Nonomuraea africana: one gene and its partner. The protein of the gene in region 2 interacts with the protein of the main gene of each other region in a pairwise test. Links are inferred from orthologs where the notes say so. Each region holds a gene or a part of one and is shown on either strand. Other genes may lie near its edges.

Region 1 (4,364 bases), 150 kb from region 2 along the record:
CCTCACAGATAAATCCGGGGGATTCCCACCCTCGCGGGTCGGATCTTCCTGCTTCACTGGCGACTGCCCACGCACACCCAAAGGTGGGCGACGGTCTTACGCGGCTCGAGCCGGTGCCGGGTGACTCCGGCGCGGAGTTCGCCGGCTCCACCTTCGGCCCCGGCGGGCGCACGCTGTACGTCAACATCCAGTCCAGCAAGGGACTGTCGTTCGCCATCTGGGGCCCGTGGCAGCGAGGGGGCTTCTAACCGTCGTTACGCTGGGTGGATGATTCTGGGCATTGGTGTCGACGTGGTCGATGTGGCCAGGTTCGAAGCGACCATGGCGCGCACGCCCGGCCTGCGCTCGCGGCTGTTCACCGAGGCCGAGCGGACACTGGGGGTCCAGTCGCTGGCGGCCAGGTTCGCCGCCAAGGAGGCCGTGGCCAAGGCGCTCGGCGCCCCGCCCGGTCTCAGCCACCTCGACGCGGAGGTCCGCACGGGCGAGTACGGCAGGCCCGAACTCCACATCAGCGGTCAGGCCGCCGAGGTGGCCTATGGGCTCGGGGTGAAGCGCTGGCACCTCTCGCTCACCCACGACGGGGGCATCGCGCTGGCCTACGTGATCGCCGAAGGTTAGTTTCGGATCATGCGCACCGCCTACACCGCCGACCAGATCAGGGCCGCCGAGCTGGCGCTGATGGCCACGCTGCCCGAGGGCACGCTGATGCAGCGCGCGGCCACCGGCCTCGCCGTCGTCTGCGCGGGCCTGCTCGGCAGGGTGTACGGCTCGCGCGTGCTCCTGCTCGTCGGCAGCGGCGACAACGGCGGCGACGCCCTCCACGCGGGCGCACGTCTCGCGAGGCGGGGCGCGCGGGTCGAGGCGCTGCTCGCGGGCTCCAGGACGCACGAGGAGGGCCTGGAAGCCTTCCTGCGGGCGGGCGGGCGCGTCACCGGCGACATGGGCGAGGTCGACCTCATCGTCGACGGGCTCGTGGGCATCGGCGCGACGGGGGCGCTGCGGGAGCCGTACGCGTCGCTGGCGAACCGCGCGAACGCCGCGCAGGCGCTGGTGGTCGCGGTGGACGTGCCCAGCGGGGTGGACGCGAGCACGGGACGCGTCGCGGGGCCCGCGCTGCGGGCGCATCTCACGGTCACGATGGGCGCGGTCAAGACGGGCCTGCTCGTCGATCCGGGCGCCGCCCACGTCGGCGCGCTCGAACTCGTCGACATCGGGCTCGGCCCCTACCTGCCCGATCCCGACGTGGCCGCGCTGACCGCCGAGGACGTCGACGACCTGGTGCCGCGGCCCGGCGCCGAGTCCGACAAGTACCGCAGGGGCGTGGTCGGCGTCGCGGCGGGCAGCGACCGCTACACGGGCGCCGCCGTCCTCGCGGTGGGCGGCGCGCTGCGGGCCGGCGCGGGGATGGTCCGCTACGTGGGTACGGCACCGCCCGTGCGCCAGGTGCGCGCCAGGTGGCCGGAGGCGGTGATCACGGAGCTGGAGCGGCCCTCGATCGAGGGGGTGGGACGGGTCCAGGCATGGGTGGTCGGCCCGGGGCTCGGCACCGACGACTGGGCGCACGAGCTGCTCGCCCGGGTGCTGGCCACCGACGTGCCGGTCCTGGTGGACGCCGACGCGCTCACGATCGTGACGAGGGAACGGGGGCTGCTGCGCCGTACCGCGCCGGTGCTGATCACCCCGCACGCCGGCGAGCTGTCGCGGCTGCTCGGCGTGCCGGCCGACAGGGTGGCGGCGGCGCGGCTCGAGCACGCCCGCAGGGCGGCCGCCGAGCTCGGCGTCACGGTGCTGCTGAAGGGGTCGACGACGGTGATCGCCGAGCAGGACCGGCCGGTCAGGGTCAACACGACGGGAACGCCGTGGCTGGCCACGGGCGGCACCGGCGACGTGCTGTCGGGCGTGGGGGGAACGCTGCTGGCCGGCGGGCTCGGCGCCTACGACGCGGGAGCCTGCGCCGCCTTCCTGCACGGGCTGGCGGGACGCATGGCCGCCGACGGCGCGCCGCTTGCCGCCGCCGACGTCGCGGCCGCGATCCCGCTCGCGATGCGGGCGCTGAGAGGCGAATCACGCTCACGAGGTCGGCGGAGCTGACAAACTGGAAACATGAGCTTCCGTGAGGCGACGCCCGCGCAGGCACGGGTCGACCTGGCCGCCATCAGGCACAACGTCGGGCTCCTCAGGGAGCGGGCGGGCGGCGCCGAGCTGATGGGCGCGGTCAAGGCCGACGCCTACGGGCACGGTCTGGCCGCCACCTCGAGAGCGGTCGTGGAGGGCGGGGCGAGCAGGCTCGGCACCGCCTACGTCAGGGAAGGGCTCGCGCTGCGGGCGGCGGGCTTCACCGTGCCGATCCTGTCGTGGATCCTGACGCCGGGCGAGCCGTTCGAGGAGGCGCTCGAGGCCGACCTGGAGCTGTCGGTCTCCGACGAGGGCAGGCTGGCGGAGATCGCCGCCGCGGCCCGCCGTACGGGCCGGACGGCCCGGGTGCACCTCGAGGCCGACACGGGCATGAGCAGGGGCGGCGCGCCCCTGGCCGCCTGGCCGGGGCTGCTGCGCGAGGCGGCCGCGCTCCAGGCCGAGGGCGCGGTGGAGGTCGTCGGGCTCTGGTCCCACTTCGCCTGCGCCGACCTGCCCGGGCACACCTCGATCGACCTGCAGATCGACGCCTACGAGAGCGCGCTGAAACTGGCCGAGCAGGCGGGGGTCGCGGGCTCCCAGGTGATCAGGCACCTGGCCAACTCCGCGGCGATCCTGACGCTGCCGAGCACCCACTACGACCTCGTCAGAGCGGGCATCGCGATGTACGGCCTGAGCCCCATCCCCGAGCAGGGCGACTTCGGCCTGCGCCCCGCGATGACGCTGGCCGCGAGGATCGCGCTGGCCAAACGGGTGCCCGACGGCGCGGGCGTCTCCTACGGCCACCTCTACACCACGCGAGGGGAGTGCACGCTCGGCCTGGTCCCCCTCGGCTACGCCGACGGCATCCTCAGGAGCGCCACGGGCCGCGTCGAGGTCCTGGCCGGTGGCCGGCGCAGACCGGTGGTCGGCCGGGTCTGCATGGATCAGTTCATGATCGACGTCGGTGGCGACCCGCTGGCCGACGGCGACGAGGTCGTCCTGTTCGGCCCCGGCACGCACGGCGAGCCGACCTGTCAGGAGTGGGCCGACAATCTCGGCACGATCACGCATGAGATCGTGACGAGGATCGGCGCGCGCGTGCCGAGGGTGTACCAGGAGGTGAAGGCATGACGACCACGAGACGGCAGAAGGTCGGCATCGCGGGCGCGATCGTCGGAGCCGCCTCGGCGGGTGTCGCGGCGGTGGCGCTGGCCAAGCGTTACGCGGTGGGCCGCATCAGGCTCCGCCCCGACCCCGAGGCCGACGAGCCGTTCGGCGAGCTGAAGGGCAGGCAGCGCACGCTCATCACCTCCGACGAGGTGGCGCTCCACATCGAGATCGACGGCCCGGAAGACGCGCCGGTGACGATCGTGTTCTGCCACGGCTACACCCACAACCTCGACTCCTGGCACTACCAGCGGCGCGACCTGCGCGAAGACTTCAGGGTCCTGCTGTGGGACCAGCGCTCCCACGGCCTGTCGCAGCGCAACGGTGACCAGGACAGCTCGATCGAACGGCTGGGCCAAGACCTCTACGAGGTGCTCGAGACCTTCGTGCCGGGGCCGTGCGTGCTGGTCGGCCACTCGATGGGCGGCATGACCATCATGGCGCTCGCCGACAGCCATCCCGAGCTGTTCGGCGACCGGATCCGCGGTGTCGCGCTCGTCGCCACCAGCGCGGGCAAGCTCGCCGAGATCACCCTCGGCCTGCCCGCCCTGCTGGCCAGGGGCCTGCACAAGGTGGCCCCCACCACCGTCTCCGTGCTGGGCAGAGGCGGCCCCCTGGTCGACAAGACCCGGCACGTGGGCAACGACGTGGCCTTCCTGGTGCTGCGCCATTTCGGTTTCGGCGACTCGAAGAACGTCAGCCCGACCGTGGTCGACTTCGTCGAGTCCATGATCCGCTCGACGCCGACCGAGGTGATCGCCGACTTCTATCCCGCGCTGATGAACCACGACAAGCTGTCCGCGCTGGGGGTCCTCGACGACGTGCCCACCGCGATCCTGGTCGGTGAGAAGGACTGGCTGACGCCGCCCGAGCACAGCAGGGCGATCGCGGCGGCGCTGCCGAAGGCCCAGCTGACCGAGGTGCCCGAGACCTCGCACCTGATCCAGCTCGAACGGCCCGCCGTGGTGAACGAGGCCCTGCGCGACCTGATGAAGAGGGTGGAGCTGTGACCGTCGTCGCCACGACCGAGGACATGCGCGCTCTGGGCGTGCGGTTGGCCGCCTCGCTCAGGGGCGGCGACC
Region 2 (5,788 bases):
GCTGACGGGTGGACGCTTCGACGAGCTGGCGCTGCCGGGCTGGACCCGGGAGCGGCGCCTGGCGCCCTGCCGCATTCACGCGGACGTGGCGGCTTTCACCCCGGACGGCAAGACCATCGCCTGCGCGGCCGCCACGATCGCGCTCGTCGACGCGGCGACCGGTCGTGAACACAAACGGGGCGATGACGACTGGGCCTGCGACATCTGCACGAAATCCGGGGCCCAGCTGCGCTTCAGCCAGGACGGCGACTACCTGGCCGCCTTCGCCGCACGCGAGCTGCGCGTGTGGAAGGTCGCCGACCGGAAGCAGATCCTCACCTACCGGGCCGAGGACGAGCTGACCGACCTTCGGTTCGACCCCGACGGCAGGACCCTGCGCTACCTCTACGACAACATGGTCATCAGCCTCGACCTGTCGCCGAGAGCCGGCGCCACCCATGTCAGGAAGGGAGTGGCGAAACTCAGCCCCGGAGGACGGTGGGTGGCGATGGAGGATCCCGATCAGAACCGCCTCGGGCTCTGGGACCTGCGCGGCCGCAAGGAGGTGGCGACGTTCCCGCTCCGCGAATTCGGGGCATGGGGATTCGACCGGACCGGCACACGCATGCTCATCGCCGACCTCGCGAGCGTGCGGCTGATCGACCTCGCGACACATAAGAAGCTCTGGCAGCTCTCCACGCCCCACACGAACACGAACAACCCCGAACGTGTCGACTTCAGCCGGGACGGCAAGACGATCGCGCTCACGCTCCAGCCATCCTCCCAGGAGGGCAGCTTCCGGCTACTCGTGGTGGACACCGCCCGTGGGCGCGTCCTGCGCACGTTCAGCTCGCAGATCGGCGGCGGGCCGTACACGCCGGACGGGCGCCTCGCCTCGACTTTCGGAAGGTTCATAGACCTCACCACCGGCAAGCCGGTCGACGCGGCCTTCGACGTCGTACGCGGTGCCTCGGCAGTGGCCGTCAGCAGCCAGGGGCGGCTGGCGTTCAGCGCCGGTTCTGCCGGCCGCATCGCGATGTGGACGGTCCAGGGGCCGGTCCAGATCACGCCGGTCCTGCGCGGGACGACGGGTGAGATCACGGAACTGGCCTTCTCGACGAAGGGCGATCTGCTCGCCAGCGTGACCATGGAGGGCATCCTCCAGATCTGGGACGTCAACGCCATGCGGCGGCTCGGCGGCGCGTTCAACCTGCACGGCTCCCAGATCACCTCGCTCGCCTTCGGCCCGGACGGCTCCACCCTCTACGCCGCCGACTGGGGTTCCGTCTACAGGATCCCGATCGGTGCCGAGCGGATCGTCCAGGACGTGTGCCGCCGTGCCGGGCACACGCTCTCCCCGGCCGACTGGGCCGCCTTCCTCAAGGACGTGCCCTACCGCGACATCTGCCCGACCAGGCAGCCATAGTGAGCTGGTCTTGAATGCAAGGGTCACCACGAGGCGCATTGAGGGGCCACGGTGATTCCGGACAGCCGTCTTATGGGCGTAGCCTATGCGGCCGTTTGGGTTGAAAGGGACTCGTTGAGTACTTCCAGGGGTGGCCGGTAGCCGAGCGCCGAATGCAGGCGGCGGCGGTTGTAGAACCACGCGCGCCTCCACGACCTTCGCCACATCCACGCGACGACGCTGCTCCTGGCGGGAGTCCCCGTCCACGTCGTCGCGGCCCGCCTGGGTCACGCCGACCCAGCCATCACCCTCCGGGTCCATGCACACGTCATCCATGAGCAAGCGGCGACGGCCGCCGACGTGTTCGCGGACGCCGTCATGAACGCCGCCTGAAGATCCATGCCAGGCACGAGGGCTCCTCAAGCTCGGGAGGTCCCTCTTTCCTATTCTCCTGGCCACGCGGCGAGGATCTCGATACCAATCACTCGGCCGTTCTCGTCCAGGTCGAAGTTGACCATCGGGCTGTCCCCCGTGACCGTCCGCGCCACGCCACCGGGCGCGATCGGGCCCCGCAGGTAGATGTACGCGGCCCCCGCCTCGGGGTCGTAGGTCCACGTGCCGGGGTGCTCTTCCAGAGTCACGGAGTCTCCTGTTAGCAAGGCTGTTAGCAAGATTTCAAGATTGTCCTGGCAAATGAGAAGCCCCTGAACAGGTCTTCCCTGTTCAGGGGCTTCTCGCAACAGAGCCGACGTGGGGAATCGAACCCCAAACCTTCTGTTTACAAGACAGATGCTCTGCCGATTGAGCTACGTCGGCACGGCCCAACAGTCTAGACGCTACCGCCGCCGATGACGAGCGACCTCGTACAACGTCACCCCAGCCGCCACTCCCGCGTTCAGCGACTCCGCAGCCGCGTGCATCGGGATCCGGGCCACCACGTCACACTGCTCGCTCACCAACCGCGACAGCCCCTTGCCCTCGGACCCTACGACCACCACCAGGGGCTCCTGCAGGAGTTCCACCTCGTCGATGTCGACCCTGCCCGAGCCGTCCAGGCCGACCACGAACAGACCCGCCTCGCGGTACTCGCGCAGCGCGGCCGTCAGGTTGGCGGCGCGGGCGACGCGCAGGTTGGCGAGGGTGCCCGCCGACGTCTTCCAGGCGCCGCCCGTGACGCCGGCCGCCCTGCGGGAGGGGATGAGCAGGCCGTGCGCGCCGAACGCCGTGGCCGAGCGGGCGATGGCGCCCAGGTTGCGCGGGTCGGTCACGCCGTCGAGGGCGACGATCAGCGGCACCTCGGCGGCGTCGTGCGCGATCTCGACGAGCTCGGACGGATGCGCGTAGGAGTAGGCCGGGATCTGCAGCGCGATGCCCTGGTGGACGGCGCCCTCGGTGAGGCGGTCGAGCTTGTCGCGGCTGACCTCGAGCAGCGCGACGCCGTTGCCCGCGGCGACCTTGATGGCCTCGCGGACGCGGTCGTCGTTGTCGATGCGCTGGGCGACGTAGAGCGCGTTCGCCGGAACGCCTGCCAGGAGCGCCTCGAGGACCGGGTTGCGCCCGCCGATGTACTCGGGCGCGTCCTCGGACCGCTTCTGCCGTACCGGAGCCTTCGAGGAACCGCCGCCGCCCCGCTCCTCGCGCGCGATGCGCTCGCCGCGGGCCTTGTCCTTGTACCAGTGCCTCATGTGCGCAGGCGGAGTCGCGCCCTTGCCTTCCAGGGAACGGCGGACGTTGCCACCCGTGCCCTTGGCCGGTCCCTTCTTCTTGGAGGGCCTGCCCGACGCTCTTCCACCTGCTGCCATGTCACCAAGGGTACTAGCGGGTCAACTCCCATCGCGCCCCGTGCGGGGTGTCCTCGACGGTGATGCCCGCCGCGGTGAGTCCGTCCCTGATCGCGTCGGCGGCCGCGTAGTCCTTGCGCTGCCTGGCCAGGGCGCGCTGGTCGAGGGCCACCTGGACGAGCGCGTCGACCACCGGACGCAGCCCCGAGTCGCCCGTGCGCCACTGCTGGGAACGCGGGTCGAGGCCCAGCACGTCGAGCATGGTCTGCGTCTCGGCCAGCAGTCTGGCGACCGCCTCCTTGTCGCCGCGCGCGAGCGCCACGTTGCCCTCACGCACCACCTCGTGGACGACCGCGAGCGCCTGGGGCGTGCCCAGATCGTCGTCGAGGGCGTCGACGAAGGCCTGGGGCAGCGGCGCGTCGGCGTCGACGTCGTGGATGACCTCAGCCGCGCGTGTGACGAATCCCTCGATGCGCTGGTAGGCGGCGGCCGCTTCGAGCAGCGCCTCCTCGGAGAAGTCGATCGAGGAGCGGTAGTGCGGCGCGGCGAGGTAGTAGCGCAGCTCGACCGCCCTGACCCGCTGCAGCAGGTCGGGGATGAGCAGGGAGTTGCCGAGTGACTTGCTCATCTTCTCGGCGCCGATCTTGAGCATGCCGTTGTGCATCCAGTAGCGGGCGAACCCGTCGCCGGCGGCCTGCGACTGCGCGATCTCGTTCTCGTGGTGCGGGAAGATCAGGTCGAGCCCGCCGCCGTGGATGTCGAAGGTCGAGCCGAGGTACTTGGTGGCCATGGCCGAGCACTCGAGATGCCAGCCGGGACGGCCGGGACCCCACGGGGTCGGCCAGGTCGGCTCACCCGGCTTCTCCCCCTTCCACAGCGCGAAGTCGCGCGGGTCGCGCTTGCACGACTCGTCGTCGGTGTCGCCCGCGGCACGCATGTTCTCCAGCTTCTGGTTGGAGAGCTTTCCGTACTCGGAGGCGTAGGACTGGACGTTGAAGTAGACGTCGCCGCCCGAGGCGTAGGCGTGGCCGCGCTCGATCAGGCGCTGCATGAGCGTGATCATCTCGGGCACGTGCCCCGTGGCGCGCGGCTCGACGGTCGGGGGCAGGCAGCCGAGCGTGTCGTACGCCCAGGAGAAGGCCCGCTGGTTGCGCTCGGCGATGACGAACCACGGCACGCCCTCGGCCGCGGCCACCCGAATGATCTTGTCGTCGATGTCGGTCACGTTGCGGCAGAACGTCACGTCGTAGCCGGAACGCGTCATCCAGCGCCTGAGCACGTCGAAGTTGACACCGGAGCGGATGTGCCCGATGTGCGGAGGCGCCTGCACGGTGGCCCCACACAGGTAGATCGACGCCCGGCCGGCTTCGACCGGAACGAATTCACGGATGGCGCGCGTGCTGGTGTCGTATAGGTGCAGGCTCACGAACGCAAGGCTAATGCCTCACCCCGCTCTACAGGCCGAAGAATCAGCCCCGGAGCGTCACCTTCTCAGGTCGGATACGGACGATCAAGCGCTCGTTGCCCGCCTTCTCCTCCCATGCCTTGCCTGTGTACTTGTGCGAGAGCTCCTGTATCAGCTCGCCGTCGGGGTCGTCCTCCATGACCACACTGCCTCGCACCTCGGCGTACCTGTAGGGATTGCCGGGGTCGACGACCAGAATGCTGGCCCTGGGATCGCGCGCGAAATTGCGTGGCTTGCGGCGCCCCTTCACCGTGGAGAACAGGATGTCGTCTCCGTCGGTCCGCACCCACACCACGGTCGACTGCGGCCCGCCATCGGGATTGATGCTCGTCACTGTCGCGTAGTTCGCGGCGTCGAACAGCTTACGTACGTCCTCGTTCATGAACACCATTGTTCTGTAGGCTCGAAACGCCATGGACGTGACTCCCCCCTCCGCGCTGCGCCGCATCGGCATCGCGCTCGCCGGGCTCGCCGTCGCGGGCCTTACCGCCGCCGCCTGCGTGCTCTCCTTCGACGACCTGCGCGCCCTCGCCGTTCTCGGTACGGCCCGCGCCGACCTCGCCTACCTCTACCCGGCGGGCTTCGACGCCCTGCTGGCGGTCGCGCTGATCAGCGTGCTGCTGCTGCGCTCGGGACGGCTGCTCGTGCGCGCCCAGGCGGCCGTCGTGCTGGTGCTGCTCATCGTGGCCGCCGCCACCGTCAACGCGCTGGCCGCCACCGGCGGCCTCAGCCGCCTGCCCGTCCAGCGGGTGGCGGTGGGCGTGGCGGTCACGCCGTGGGTACTGCTGGCGGTGGCGCTGTGGCTGTGGCTGGTGCTGATCAAGCACGTGCAGACCCGCCACGAGCCCTCCGACGACCTGGCCGGTACGGCGGAGCGCGACATCGTGCCCTTCCGCGGACATCGTGACGCGCCTCCCCTGACCGGCACGGCCCAGCAGGAGCCCGAGCCGACTCCGGTGGTCGGGCCGACTCCCGCTCCCGAGACCCCGCCGATGTCACAGCTCCCCACGATCCCGGCGCCCACGATCCCGGTATCGGAGCGTGTCACGCGCTGGGAGTCGGGTCCGCACAAGAGGTCCGAGCCCGAACCGCACGCCGTCCCGGAACCCCGCCCCGACTCCGACTCCCTGAACCGGCCCGACGACCAGCAACCCCACC

Evidence for each region. The genes of interacting proteins can lie anywhere in the genome.
Region 1: the proteins of rlmB (region 2) and H4W81_RS40525 interact in binary tests that used the Escherichia coli proteins (3 or more experiments, as listed by UniProt). The link is inferred for Nonomuraea africana from one-to-one orthologs.

What each region holds. Positions count from the first base shown.
Region 1 is NZ_JADBEF010000001.1:8,434,661-8,439,024, forward strand. The notes cover bases 1-2,859. They hold H4W81_RS40525 (NAD(P)H-hydrate dehydratase), read left to right. Parts: upstream 1-627; coding sequence 628-2,091; downstream 2,092-2,859. Other genes in these bases: H4W81_RS40515 (hypothetical protein), read left to right, coding at 84-248; H4W81_RS40520 (holo-ACP synthase), read left to right, coding at 268-618; alr (alanine racemase), read left to right, coding at 2,104-2,859. Outside these bases: more of alr, read left to right, coding at 2,860-3,246; H4W81_RS40535 (alpha/beta fold hydrolase), read left to right, coding at 3,243-4,292; tRNA (adenosine(37)-N6)-threonylcarbamoyltransferase complex ATPase subunit type 1 TsaE, read left to right, coding at 4,289-4,364. UniProt on the Escherichia coli protein: Bifunctional enzyme that catalyzes the epimerization of the S- and R-forms of NAD(P)HX and the dehydration of the S-form of NAD(P)HX at the expense of ADP, which is converted to AMP.
Region 2 is NZ_JADBEF010000001.1:8,283,826-8,289,613, reverse strand. What follows is about bases 1,204-3,980. They hold rlmB (23S rRNA (guanosine(2251)-2'-O)-methyltransferase RlmB), read right to left. Parts: upstream 3,187-3,980; coding sequence 2,221-3,186; downstream 1,204-2,220. Other genes in these bases: cysS (cysteine--tRNA ligase), read right to left, coding at 3,200-3,980; H4W81_RS39765 (DUF2283 domain-containing protein), read right to left, coding at 1,828-2,025; H4W81_RS39775 (protein kinase domain-containing protein), read left to right, coding at 1,204-1,405. Outside these bases: more of H4W81_RS39775, read left to right, coding at 1-1,203; more of cysS, read right to left, coding at 3,981-4,591; H4W81_RS39745 (PPOX class F420-dependent oxidoreductase), read right to left, coding at 4,635-5,045; H4W81_RS39740 (DUF2637 domain-containing protein), read left to right, coding at 5,044-5,788. UniProt on the Escherichia coli protein: Specifically methylates the ribose of guanosine 2251 in 23S rRNA.